Regions from separate parts of the Bartonella sp. B23 genome, predicted to be linked through region 1. Evidence: predicted binding sites of a transcription regulator. Region 1 holds the regulator's gene; the other holds the start of a gene.
The links. Region 1 encodes HrcA, which represses chaperone genes, less so after heat shock. Its sites were predicted from a motif close to GTTAGCACTCNCNNNNNGNGAGTGCTAAC; they were not measured.

Region 1 (5,881 bases):
GCAGTGGATTAACCCGAAAATTTTCATATCGCTCTATCTTTTTTTGGCGAAGTTGAGAACTCCACAACAAATGCACTTATTCGTACCTTTGATACAATAAAGCTTCCTCATTTTGTACTACAACCAAAGGGTTTTGAAGTTTTTTGCTCAGAAAAAGCCCCACATTCTCTTGTTGTTCGTATTGAGCCTTGTGAAACTCTCAGCCTTTTACACAAAAAAATGCAATCCATTCGAGGCAGTCTAAAATTAACGCCTGATGAAAAGCAATTTGTCTCCATATTACTGTTGCACGATTGCTTAATATTAAACCAGAAGACCTTCCTTCTTATCTGTCTTCTCGAAATGATCTTTCATTTCCTGCCTTTGAGGTTGATCATTTTGTTTTATTGTTATCACAATCCCCCTCAAGTGAGGCCTCATATATTGTGAAAAAAAGCTGGACACTTCAAGGATAAAGGGTGCTAAAACACCCCTTAGAGCTCTCTTTGGTAAAATACCCCGCGAATGTGGGATTATGTATAAAACCACACCTCTGTGTCAGTGACGTCATTATTGATATGTCTTAGACCGAATCAGATTCAACAGAGGGTTCTTTCATTCCCCCTTTGGCTACGCCCACTACCGCAGGACGCAGAACACGCTCACCAATAATATAACCTGCCTGAATAACTTGTTGAACAGTATTATCTGGAACATCAGAGTTAGGGATTTCAAACATTGCTTGATGAAAATGAGGATCAAATTTTTGCCCCTCTGGGTGAATCTTCTTTATCCCGTGACGCTCTAACGCTGCTATCATTGCACGCTCAGTCATTTCCACGCCCTCAGCCAACGTTTTCAAACCAGCATCATTCTCCTTTGCCCCTTCTGGAATAGCTTCCAAAGCCCGATTGAGGTTATCAGAAACAGATAACATATCACGTGCAAAACTAGCGATTGAATAAGCCTTCGCATCTTCTACATCACGTGCAGTACGACGTCGAAGGTTTTCCATATCTGCAGCAAGACGTAAGAGCTGATCTTTTAACTCTTTATTTTCGTCCTGCAAAGCAACCAAGGGATCGATAAATTCATTTTTTTCCTCTTCAACATCTGCGCAAGCCTCTGCTTCACGTGTTTTTAAAAAATCATCAGCTGCTTGTTTAAGTGTATCGCGGTCAGCTGGATTTTTCAAATCGCAATTTTCAAATGAAGCGTCAGTAAATTTGTTTTTTTCATCAGACATAAAAATTCCATTCCTTCATAAGATTTGTTATTATCGATATCGAAATTTTGTAGACAAAAATCAAGAGGTATTTACGTATCTTAATACAATAAGCGTTTGCAGTACAAATATTCACTTGATCGTTTTAACGCAACAGTTGTGATATAAGTTGAGCTGTATAGTCAACCATGGGCACAATCCTAGCATAATTAAGCCGTGTGGGGCCAATAACTCCTAGAGCACCAATAACTCTTTGCTTTGAATCGCGATAAGGTGCCACCACTAAAGAAGAGCCAGAAAGTGAGAACAACTTATTTTCCGAACCAATAAAAATGCGAACTCCCGAACCTTCATCTGTTAAATCGAGAAGCTGTGCCATACTTTCACGCGTTTCAAGGTCATCAAACAGATGTCGTAACCGCTCTAAATCTTCTTCTGCTTTCACATCTTCAAGCAAATTGCTTCGCCCACGAACAATAAGATGTATTTTATGATCAGCACCTTCTCCTCCCCAAAGAGCCAACCCCGTTTCAACAAGATGATGAGATAAATGATCAAGTGCAGCCCGCGTTTCTGAGCATAAACGTGCAATTTCCTCTTTAGCTTCACTTAATGTTCGCCCCTGAATATGAGCATTGAGAAAATTCGTTGCCTCCGTCAGTTGTGCATGGGTAACCCCTTCTGGTAAATGAACAATACGATTTTCAACCTCACCTTGTTGAGTCACCAAAACCGCAAGAGCATGCTCTCCATCAAGACGCACAAATTCAATATGCTTTAATGTCCCTTCATGTTTTGTGGCTAAAACGAGCCCTGCTCCGCGTGAAAGATCTGAAAGAACTTGACTCGCTTGAACGAGAAAATGTTCAACTGATTGTGCATGACCAGCCTCCTTTACTTGATTTTCAATACTCTCGCGCTCCTCAATTGGTAAATCACCCGCCTCCATAAATGCATCAACAAAAAATCGTAAACCTGATTGTGTCGGCATTCTTCCTGCAGATACATGAGGTGCATAAATCAAACCGAGATGTTCAAGATCGCTCATCACATTACGAATTGTCGCAGGTGATAATGTTTGTTGCAAAAGCCGTGAAAGATTGCGTGACCCTACAGGCTCACCATCATTGAGATAGGCCTCAACGATATGGCGAAAGATATCACGTGAACGCTTATCAAGATATTGTAGTTCATTATCAATAGGTTTACGCTTCATCACAATTGTGTCACTACTTTTAAAATACTCTCTCTTTATATAAGTTTTGCCAATGTTTGGTCAAATAGTTTAAAGCAATGCAAAAGCGTAGCACATATTTATCATAAAAAAGAAAGATACTTTTGTATGTCTTTCCAATTATTGTTCTCATCAAATACGTAAGATGTCATTTGAACAAAATATGAATAAACATTCAAAAATATTATGTCTCGTAAAATCTGGCAGAATTTATGTTATATGATCGTTCAAGCTGGTTTTTAGCACAAAAAATAGCTATCCACTTTCAATTTGGAGAGATATATATGAGAAGCATATCAACTAAAAAACTCATCATTGCTACACATAACACCAGCAAATTGCATGAAATTAGCACATTGATTGCTTCTTTTGGTCTAAAAATAAAATCAGCAAAAGAGCTTGAATTACCTGAACCAAAAGAAACAGGAACAACGTTTGAAGAAAATGCTTATATCAAAGCCTTTGCAGCCGCAAAAAATACAGGACTTCCTGCCCTTTCCGATGATTCAGGCTTAGAAGTGGATGCATTGGATGGTGCACCAGGTGTTTATACAGCAGACTTCGCTCTTCAACCCGATGGCACACGTAATTATTTAAAAGCTATGCAAAAAATAGAAGACGAACTCCAAAGAATCAAAGCTTATGAAAAAAAACAACGAAAAGCTCGGTTTATATCGGTTATTTGCATTGCATGGCCCGATGCTCATGCAGATTATTTCCGCGGATGCGTTGAAGGCACATTCATTTGGCCTCCGCGTGGCGATAAAGGCTTTGGCTTTGATCCAATCTTTTTACCAGATGGATATGAAAATACCTTTGGCGAAATGACAACAAAACAAAAACATGGCTGGAAACTCAACGGTAAAACACCCCTCTCGCATCGTGCGCGTGCTTTCAAGCTTTTAGCAGAAAATCTTTTGGTACGCTCATGAACGAAGCTTTTGGCATTTACATTCATTGGCCTTTTTGTGCAACCAAATGTCCCTATTGTGATTTTAATTCACATGTACGTGCCCATGGTGTTGATCAGCCACGTTTTGTAACCGCCTTTGAACGCGAAATAGAAACGCAATACCATAAAATAGGCCCACGTCGTATTACAAGCATTTTTATCGGTGGGGGCACACCTTCTCTTATGACACCTCAAACTGTTGATACCTTATTGCAGGCAGTTGCAAAAAAATGGACAGTCGATGATAACGTTGAAATTACACTGGAAGCCAACCCATCAAGTGTGGAAGTAGAGCGCTTTCGCGGATACCGCATAGCAGGAGTTAATCGCCTATCTTTAGGGGTGCAAGCACTTAACGACAAAGCGCTAAGAAAACTTGGCCGTCTTCATGATGTGAAACAGGCTCTTCACGCCATTGCCTTAGCACGAAAAATCTTTCCACGATTATCTTTTGATCTCATTTATGCCCGCCCTGAACAAACACTCAAGCAATGGAAAGATGAACTTTTTCAAGCCATAGATTTGGCAGCAGATCATCTTTCTCTTTACCAACTAACTATCGAAGAAGGAACTGCCTTTAAACGACTTCATGCCGCCGGAAAACTTATTCTTCCCGCTTCAGAACTCGCAGCAGATCTATATTATCTTACCCAAGAAATAACTTCACTGCACGGGCTTCCAGCCTATGAGATCTCAAATCATGCGATTCCCGGTGCAGAATCAACACACAATCTTCTTTATTGGCGTTATCATGAATATGCAGGTTTTGGTCCAGGAGCCCATGGACGCTTTGTTGAGCGCTCACCTGATAATTTTTCTACCTACTCAAAAACCCCCCTCTCTCAAATTGAAAATTGTAAACGTTATGTCACAATAAATGAAAAATACCCTGAACATTGGCTCGAATTAGTAGAAAACACTGGACACGGCTGTGTTGAGACAGAACAATTGACCGCACTGCAGCAAGCAAATGAAATGCTTCTCATGGGACTGCGTCTTTGCGAAGGTTTAGATCTTTCACGTTATGAAATCCTAAACCCCAATGGCTTACCGATGGAAAAGATTATCGATTTACAACAACAAGGGATGGTCGAAATGGTAGAAAACCAGCGCTTAAAAGTAACAAATAAAGGGCACATTCTACTTGACCACATTATCAGACAGTTGGCACACTAAAATTCCTGTGACTTCAGCCCGTTATCATATCACTTGCTTCATAATATTTATGGTTTTCAATTTAAAAAAAGCTGCTTTAAAAACAATTGCATCTCTCTGCAAAAAAATTAACAATGAAACGTTCATAGATAGAGGTGAGGGTTTCCAACGCATCAAGGGGTACACATTCATCTACCATATGCATCGTTTGCCCTGGCAAACCAAATTCAACCACTGGACAATAATCTTTAATAAATCGCGCATCTGAAGTTCCCCCTGAAGTTGAACATTCTGGTATATTTCCCGTTACACTTTCAATAGCATTCGATAAAATTCTAATGAGTTTGTCATTTTTGGTCAAAAAAACATCCCCCAAACTTGGAATCCATTCAAACTGATAATAGGGGTATTGATTGCTGTTGTTTTTTGATTGCACTGAAGAGAGACGCTTTTCAATTTCTGCAATGAGCGTTTCTTTTGTCCAAAGATCATTGTAGCGTATATTAAAACGAATTATCGACTGCGCTGGGATAATATTTACTGCGCAATTATCTGTATCAATAGCTGTTAATTCCAAATTGCTTGGTTGAAAATTTTCTGTGCCGTGATCTAAGGCTGTTTGTGTCAATGCTTGAATAAGCTTATTTACTAAGGGCAATGGATTGGCTGCCCGTTCAGGAAAAGCAACATGACCTTGACGCCCTTTAACCGTAATGATACCAGAAATTGATCCTCGGCGACCGATCTTGATCACATCACCAACAGTTTTTACGCTTGTTGGTTCTCCTACAAGAGCCGCAGTCCATTTTTCCCCTTTTTGCTCTGCCCATTTGAGAAGTTTGACCGTACCGTTAATTGCAGAACCTTCTTCATCACCAGTGATCAGAAGGCTTATTGTTCCTTTAATAGACTGTTTCTCTAAAACCCGAGCTAATGCTGCAATAAAACAAGCGATCCCACCTTTCATATCAACGGCACCCCGCCCGTATAATTTGCCCTGCTCTATTACACCTTCAAAAGGAGGATATGTCCAGCTTTCCAGCTCACCTGGCGGCACCACATCAGTGTGACCTGCAAACATAAGATGCGGTTCCCCTTTTCCCATTTTTGCATAAAGATTTTCAACATTGTCTGTATTTTTATCTGAAAAAATAGGACGCTCAACACGAAATCCTATCTTTGTTAAAAACTGTTCTAAAGTTGATAAAGCACCCGCTTCATGAGGTGTAACAGAAGGACAACGAATGAGTGCCCGTAAAAGCTGAAGTGAGTCTGTAAGGACAGGCATAAGCACTTTTCCAATCTTGAGTTTAAGAATTATCGAAGATTAGTAAGC
Region 2 (5,881 bases), 380 kb from region 1:
AAAGATGGAGAGTGGCAACATCTTAAACCGGTCATTTTAGGCACAATTATGGAACATTTTCTGTCTGGAGATCCCGTTGTCATTACCGACACCTCAGCACAAGCGCAATCCCATACTCTTTTAGAAGAGTTTTATGATGAAAAGGATGCTGATATTGTTTTAACAATTAAAGAACTTCTTGAAACTCGTGTTCGCCCAGCCGTTGCCAATGATGGGGGAGATATTACCTTTCGCGGTTTTGAAAACGGTATTGTTTACCTCAATATGCGGGGAGCATGCGCCGGATGTCCTTCCTCTACTGCGACATTAAAAAATGGGATTGAAAATCTGTTACGACATTTTATTCCAGAAGTTTTAGGTGTTGAAGCGATGCCGCAACAAAAATGAGATCAACGTACCGATAAATAAACGCAACTGCAAAAAGAGCATTCCCGCGCTACCACAAAACCAAATCATTTTCACAAAACACAAACCATATTACTCCATCCTATAAAGACCACAAAAAAACACAGAAAATACGGAATAACTTATTCTCCACAAAGCAATGTCATACAGATTGAATTACAGTAATGCACCCCATTTCTTCACGCCGTTACAAAAATACCTTTCTCAGAAAATTTTAAAGGAATGAAAGAAATCCTTGACCACACTCCTACCTTCATCTCAAACAAATGCGCTCTAACAAACAAAAAAAATTCTTAAACTGTATACAAACTAAATCTTTTTAACGAATTCAGATTTTAAACCAATTTGACCAATCCCAGGAATCTTACAATCAATATTATGATCCCCCTCCACAAGGCGAATATTTTTTACTTTAGTACCACTTTTGAGAACCGAAGCCGCACCTTTTATTTTAAGATCTTTCACTACCATAACGCTATCCCCATTTGTCAAAACCTGACCATTAGCATCATAAACAATGTCAGAAGCAAAAGAATCTTCACTCTTTTGTGGCCACTCATGCGCACATTCAGGACATATAAAATTTTCCCCCTCTTCATAAGTATAAAGACCACCACAGTGAGGACATTTAGGATATTGGCTCATGCATTTCCCTCTTTTATTCAAAAACAATCACCTCTATGAACGGCCATAGAGCAAAACATCCCCATTGTCCATTGCTAAAGCAAAATACTAGCATAGCCTTTTCTCTAGAATTTGTAGAAATTAAAATTGTCCCACAAAAAACAAAGGGGAAATTTTGCAAAATGCCAATACAAAACATCCTTAAAAGGCACTTTTAAACAAAAAATGCATAAAGAAAGAGAACGATTTGTTAACACAGGAAGGGAACATTGCAACCGCACACAAGAGAAGAAACCATATAAAAACAGATCCTCTTTATCCGTTTCTTTTTACCTTCATGAAAGGGCTTAAAAATCCATTCCACCCATTCCACCGATTCCGCCGCCAGGCATAGGAGGCATTGGAGTGTCTTTCTTTGGAGTTTCAGCAACCATCGCTTCTGTTGTGATAAGAAGGCTCGCAATTGAAGCAGCATTCTGAAGAGCAGAACGCACAACCTTCACTGGATCAACAATTCCCAAAGCAATCAAATCACCAAATTAACCAGTTATGCTTCTAAACGGTAAAATCATAAAAAAAAACGGGTCTACTTGACCCGTTTTTTGTGCCTTCATGAAAGGGCTTAAAAATCCATTCCACCCATTCCACCCATTCCGCCGCCAGGCATAGGAGGCATTGGAGTGTCTTTCTTTGGAGTTTCAGCAACCATCGCTTCTGTTGTGATAAGAAGGCTCGCAATTGAAGCAGCATTCTGAAGAGCAGAACGCACAACCTTCACTGGATCAACAATTCCCAAAGCAATCAAATCACCAAATTCACCTGTTGCGGTATTGTAACCAAATGTGTCTGCATTATTTTCCAACACCTTGCCCACAATAATCGCTGCTTCTTCACCGGCATTTGTCGCAATTTGGCGTGCTGGTGCTTGTAGCGCACGGCGAACAATATTGATACCAGCTTCTTGGTCAGGATTATTTCCTTTAACAGTCAACGCATTTGCAGCACGCAACAATGCGGTTCCACCACCAGCAACAATACCTTCTTCCACAGCAGCACGTGTTGCATTCAAGGCATCATCTACACGATCTTTCTTTTCTTTAACTTCAACTTCTGTAGCACCACCCACACGAATAACAGCAACACCACCAGCGAGTTTAGCAAGTCTTTCTTGCAATTTTTCACGATCATAATCAGAGGTTGTTTCCTCAATCTGAGCTTTAATCTGATTTACGCGTGCATTAATTTCAGCTTTTTGTCCAGCACCATCAATAATTGTCGTATTTTCTTTAGAAATATTGACTTTCTTTGCCCGACCAAGCATATCCAAAGTGACATTTTCTAATTTAATACCAACATCTTCAGAAATGACCTGACCCGATGTCAAGATAGCAATATCTTCTAACATAGCTTTACGGCGATCACCAAATCCTGGGGCTTTCACAGCAGCAATTTTCAAACCACCGCGCAATTTATTGACCACAAGCGTTGCCAAAGCCTCACCTTCCACATCTTCAGCGATAATGAGAAGTGGTTTTCCGGACTGAACAACAGCTTCCAGCACTGGAAGTAATGATTGTAGATTAGACAATTTCTTTTCGTGAATGAGAATGTAAGGATCATCAAGATCAGCGACCATTTTCTCAGCATTCGTCACAAAGTAAGGAGAAAGATATCCACGGTCGAACTGCATTCCTTCAACGACTTCCAATTCCGTTTCAGCAGTTTTTGCTTCTTCCACAGTAATAACGCCTTCATTTCCGACTTTTTCCATGGCATCAGCGATCATTTTGCCGATTTCTGCAGCACCATTAGCGGAAATTGTTCCCACTTGTGCAATTTCTGCTGAAGTTTGAATTTTTTTTGCTTTTTTGAAGAGATTTGCCACCACTTCATCAACAGCAGCATCAATTCCACGTTTGAGATCCATTGGGTTCATGCCCGCAGCAACGGCTTTTACACCTTCTTGCACGATAGCCTGCCCCAAAACAGTTGCAGTTGTTGTTCCATCACCAGCAATATCATTTGTTTTAGAAGCAACTTCGCGCAACATTTGCGCGCCCATGTTTTCAAACTTATCTTCGAGTTCAATTTCCTTTGCAACGGATACACCATCTTTTGTAATGCGAGGCGCACCAAATGATTTGTCAATCACCACATTACGACCTTTAGGGCCGAGTGTTACCTTAACAGCATTAGCAAGGATATCAACGCCGCGTAACAAACGCTCACGCGCTTCACGGCCAAATTTGACTTCTTTAGCAGCCATTTAATTTCTCCTTGGAGTTTTGTCCTAAATAATACAAAATGAAAATATTGAGACTCTGAATTATCCCAGAATTCCCATAACGTCAGATTCCTTCATGATGAGGAGATCTTCCCCATTAATTTTTACTTCGGTTCCAGACCATTTTCCAAAGAGGATACGGTCTCCTACCTTTACTTCTAAAGGCACACGCCTTCCGTTATCATCAAGAGCGCCATTGCCAACAGCAATAATTTCACCCTCTTGAGGTTTTTCTTTTGCAGTATCAGGGATAATAATCCCACCAGCAGTTTTATTTTCAGATTCAACCCGACGAACAACGACACGATCGTGAAGTGGGCGGAATTGTATATTAGCCATGTTCAAAATCCTTAAAACTTAATATAATCGAATTAATCTTAAGTCCTTGCTAGCACTCTTTAACCACAAGTGCTAACAGCAGCTAGAATATAAAATTACCACTCCCCAATGTCAAGGATTGTCTCTAAAATAATTTTTCTTAAAAAACCTCAAAGTCTTGCCTCTGTTTTCTATTTTGCGTTATCTAGTTGTTTAATGACACCCGTAACATAAAAGGATTTTACCATGGTTGAAACACGTCAGGAAACTGATAGCTTTGGAACGATTTCTGTGCGTCAAGATCGTTATTGGGGCGCACAAACGGAACGTTCTCTGCATAATTTTAATATTGGCACAGAAAAACAACCTCTTGCCATCATCTATGCCTTAAGCCTTATCAAAAAAGCTGCAGCTACTGTAAATATGGACAAAGGAAAGCTCCCACAAAACATTGGGAAAGCAATTATTGCAGCGGCTGATGAAGTACTTGCTGGCGATTTTGATACGCATTTTCCCCTCTCCGTCTGGCAAACAGGTTCTGGCACACAAAGCAATATGAATATCAATGAAGTTATTGCCAATCGTGCCAGTAAGATTTTGGGAGGAAAACTTGGCAGTAAAAAACCAGTTCACCCCAATGACCATGTCAATATGAGTCAATCATCAAACGATTCCTTTCCTACAGCGCTTCACATTGCCACCACGCTGCAAACACGCCAACACTTACTGCCAATTCTTGAATCTCTTATCGCTACATTAAAACAAAAAGAGCAAGAATTTGCAGATATAATTAAAATCGGCCGCACGCATACACAAGATGCGACACCTTTGACCTTAGGGCAAGAATTTTCAGGTTATCGTGCCGCATTAGAAGCTAACCACCAACGCATTGAAAATGCTCTAACCGACGTCCAAATGCTTGCTCAAGGTGGCACAGCCGTTGGAACAGGGCTCAATGCACCAAAAGGTTTTGATGTTGCCTTTGCCGAAACAATCAGCACTCTCACAGGGATAACATTCCAAACCGCTAGAAATAAATTTGAAGCACTCGCCCATCATGGAGCCCTTGCCCATTTCCATGGAAGTTTGAATGCATTAGCAGCTGATCTGTTCAAATTTGCCAATGACGTACGATTTTTGGGATCAGGCCCTCGCTCAGGATTAGGAGAACTAAGTCTTCCAGAAAACGAACCCGGATCTTCCATTATGCCAGGCAAAGTCAACCCCACGCAATGTGAAGCCTTAACCATGGTCGCATGCCAAGTTTTTGGCAATCATACCAGCATAACATTTGCCGCAAGCCAAGGGCATTTTGAACTCAATGTTTACAAGCCTGTTATTGGTTATAATGTTTTGCAGTCGATTACACTTCTTGGTGATTGTATGCGCTCTTTTGATGAACACTGCATCCAAGGATTACGCGCCAATAGGATCCACATTCACTCTCTTATGGAACGCTCTCTCATGTTAGTGACAGCTCTTGCACCAGAAATTGGCTATGAAAAAGCTACTGAAATTGCCAAGGCGGCGCATAAAAATGATACAACTCTGCGTGCTGAAGCAATGAAAGCTGGAGTTTCTGGTGCTGATTACGACCGACTTGTTGATCCCAAAAAGATGATTTCCCCGCAATAAGAAATGAGATGTAAACATTTTTAAAACAGACAACAAAAATATCGAACCATTCGCGGTTCGATATTTTTAGTATTTAAAAGGTTAAACGCCACCTATTGCGCAGCTTTTTATGTAATAACATCGGGTTTTTCGCGCCCCAAATTTTGCTGTATATTTAACAATTGCAGCGCTGCTTTTTGTAAAGGTTGAAGAACTTTTTGTGGATCTTGATTGTGTTTACATGGGGTTCCTTCATACTGCTCAAAATAAAGTCGTAAGGTAGCACCCATCGTCCCTGTTCCCGATAAGCGTACCACGAGCCGTGCTCCTTTCTCAAAAAAAATGCGTATTCCCTGTCCCGTACTGATACTTTGATCAACGGGATCATGATAACTAAAATCGTCTGCTTTTTCGACCTTAAGTCCAGCAATTTCCATTCCAATTTTTGGTAAATGCGCTCGCAATTGCTCGATAATCGCACAAGCTTTATCTACCTCTATTTCTTCATAATCATACCGTAAGGTGTAAAAACGCCCATAGGTATGCCAATGCTGTTTAACAATTTGTGCGACAGTTTTCCCTGTCACTGCCAAAAGATTTAACCAGAACAAAATAGCCCATAAACCATCTTTTTCG

Region 2: a site for HrcA is predicted at 3,701-3,729, ahead of groES (co-chaperone GroES). Genes of this name have one in related genera too.

Annotation. Positions count from the first base shown of each region.
Region 1 covers NZ_CP200033.1:1,649,235-1,655,115, reverse strand. The annotation lists partial or broken gene thpR (RNA 2',3'-cyclic phosphodiesterase) at 1-455, shown strand, start outside; gene grpE (nucleotide exchange factor GrpE) at 563-1,225, opposite strand; gene hrcA (heat-inducible transcriptional repressor HrcA) at 1,350-2,420, opposite strand; gene rdgB (RdgB/HAM1 family non-canonical purine NTP pyrophosphatase) at 2,723-3,370, shown strand; gene hemW (radical SAM family heme chaperone HemW) at 3,367-4,566, shown strand; gene dapE (succinyl-diaminopimelate desuccinylase) at 4,643-5,833, opposite strand.
Region 2 covers NZ_CP200033.1:1,272,813-1,278,693, forward strand. The annotation lists gene V4B17_RS05545 (NifU family protein) at 1-387, shown strand, start outside; gene V4B17_RS05550 (zinc ribbon domain-containing protein YjdM) at 715-1,050, opposite strand; partial or broken gene groEL (chaperonin GroEL) at 1,377-1,568, opposite strand; gene groL (chaperonin GroEL) at 1,652-3,295, opposite strand; gene groES (co-chaperone GroES) at 3,356-3,652, opposite strand; gene fumC (class II fumarate hydratase) at 3,878-5,266, shown strand; gene V4B17_RS05575 (alpha-D-glucose phosphate-specific phosphoglucomutase) at 5,374-5,881, opposite strand, start outside.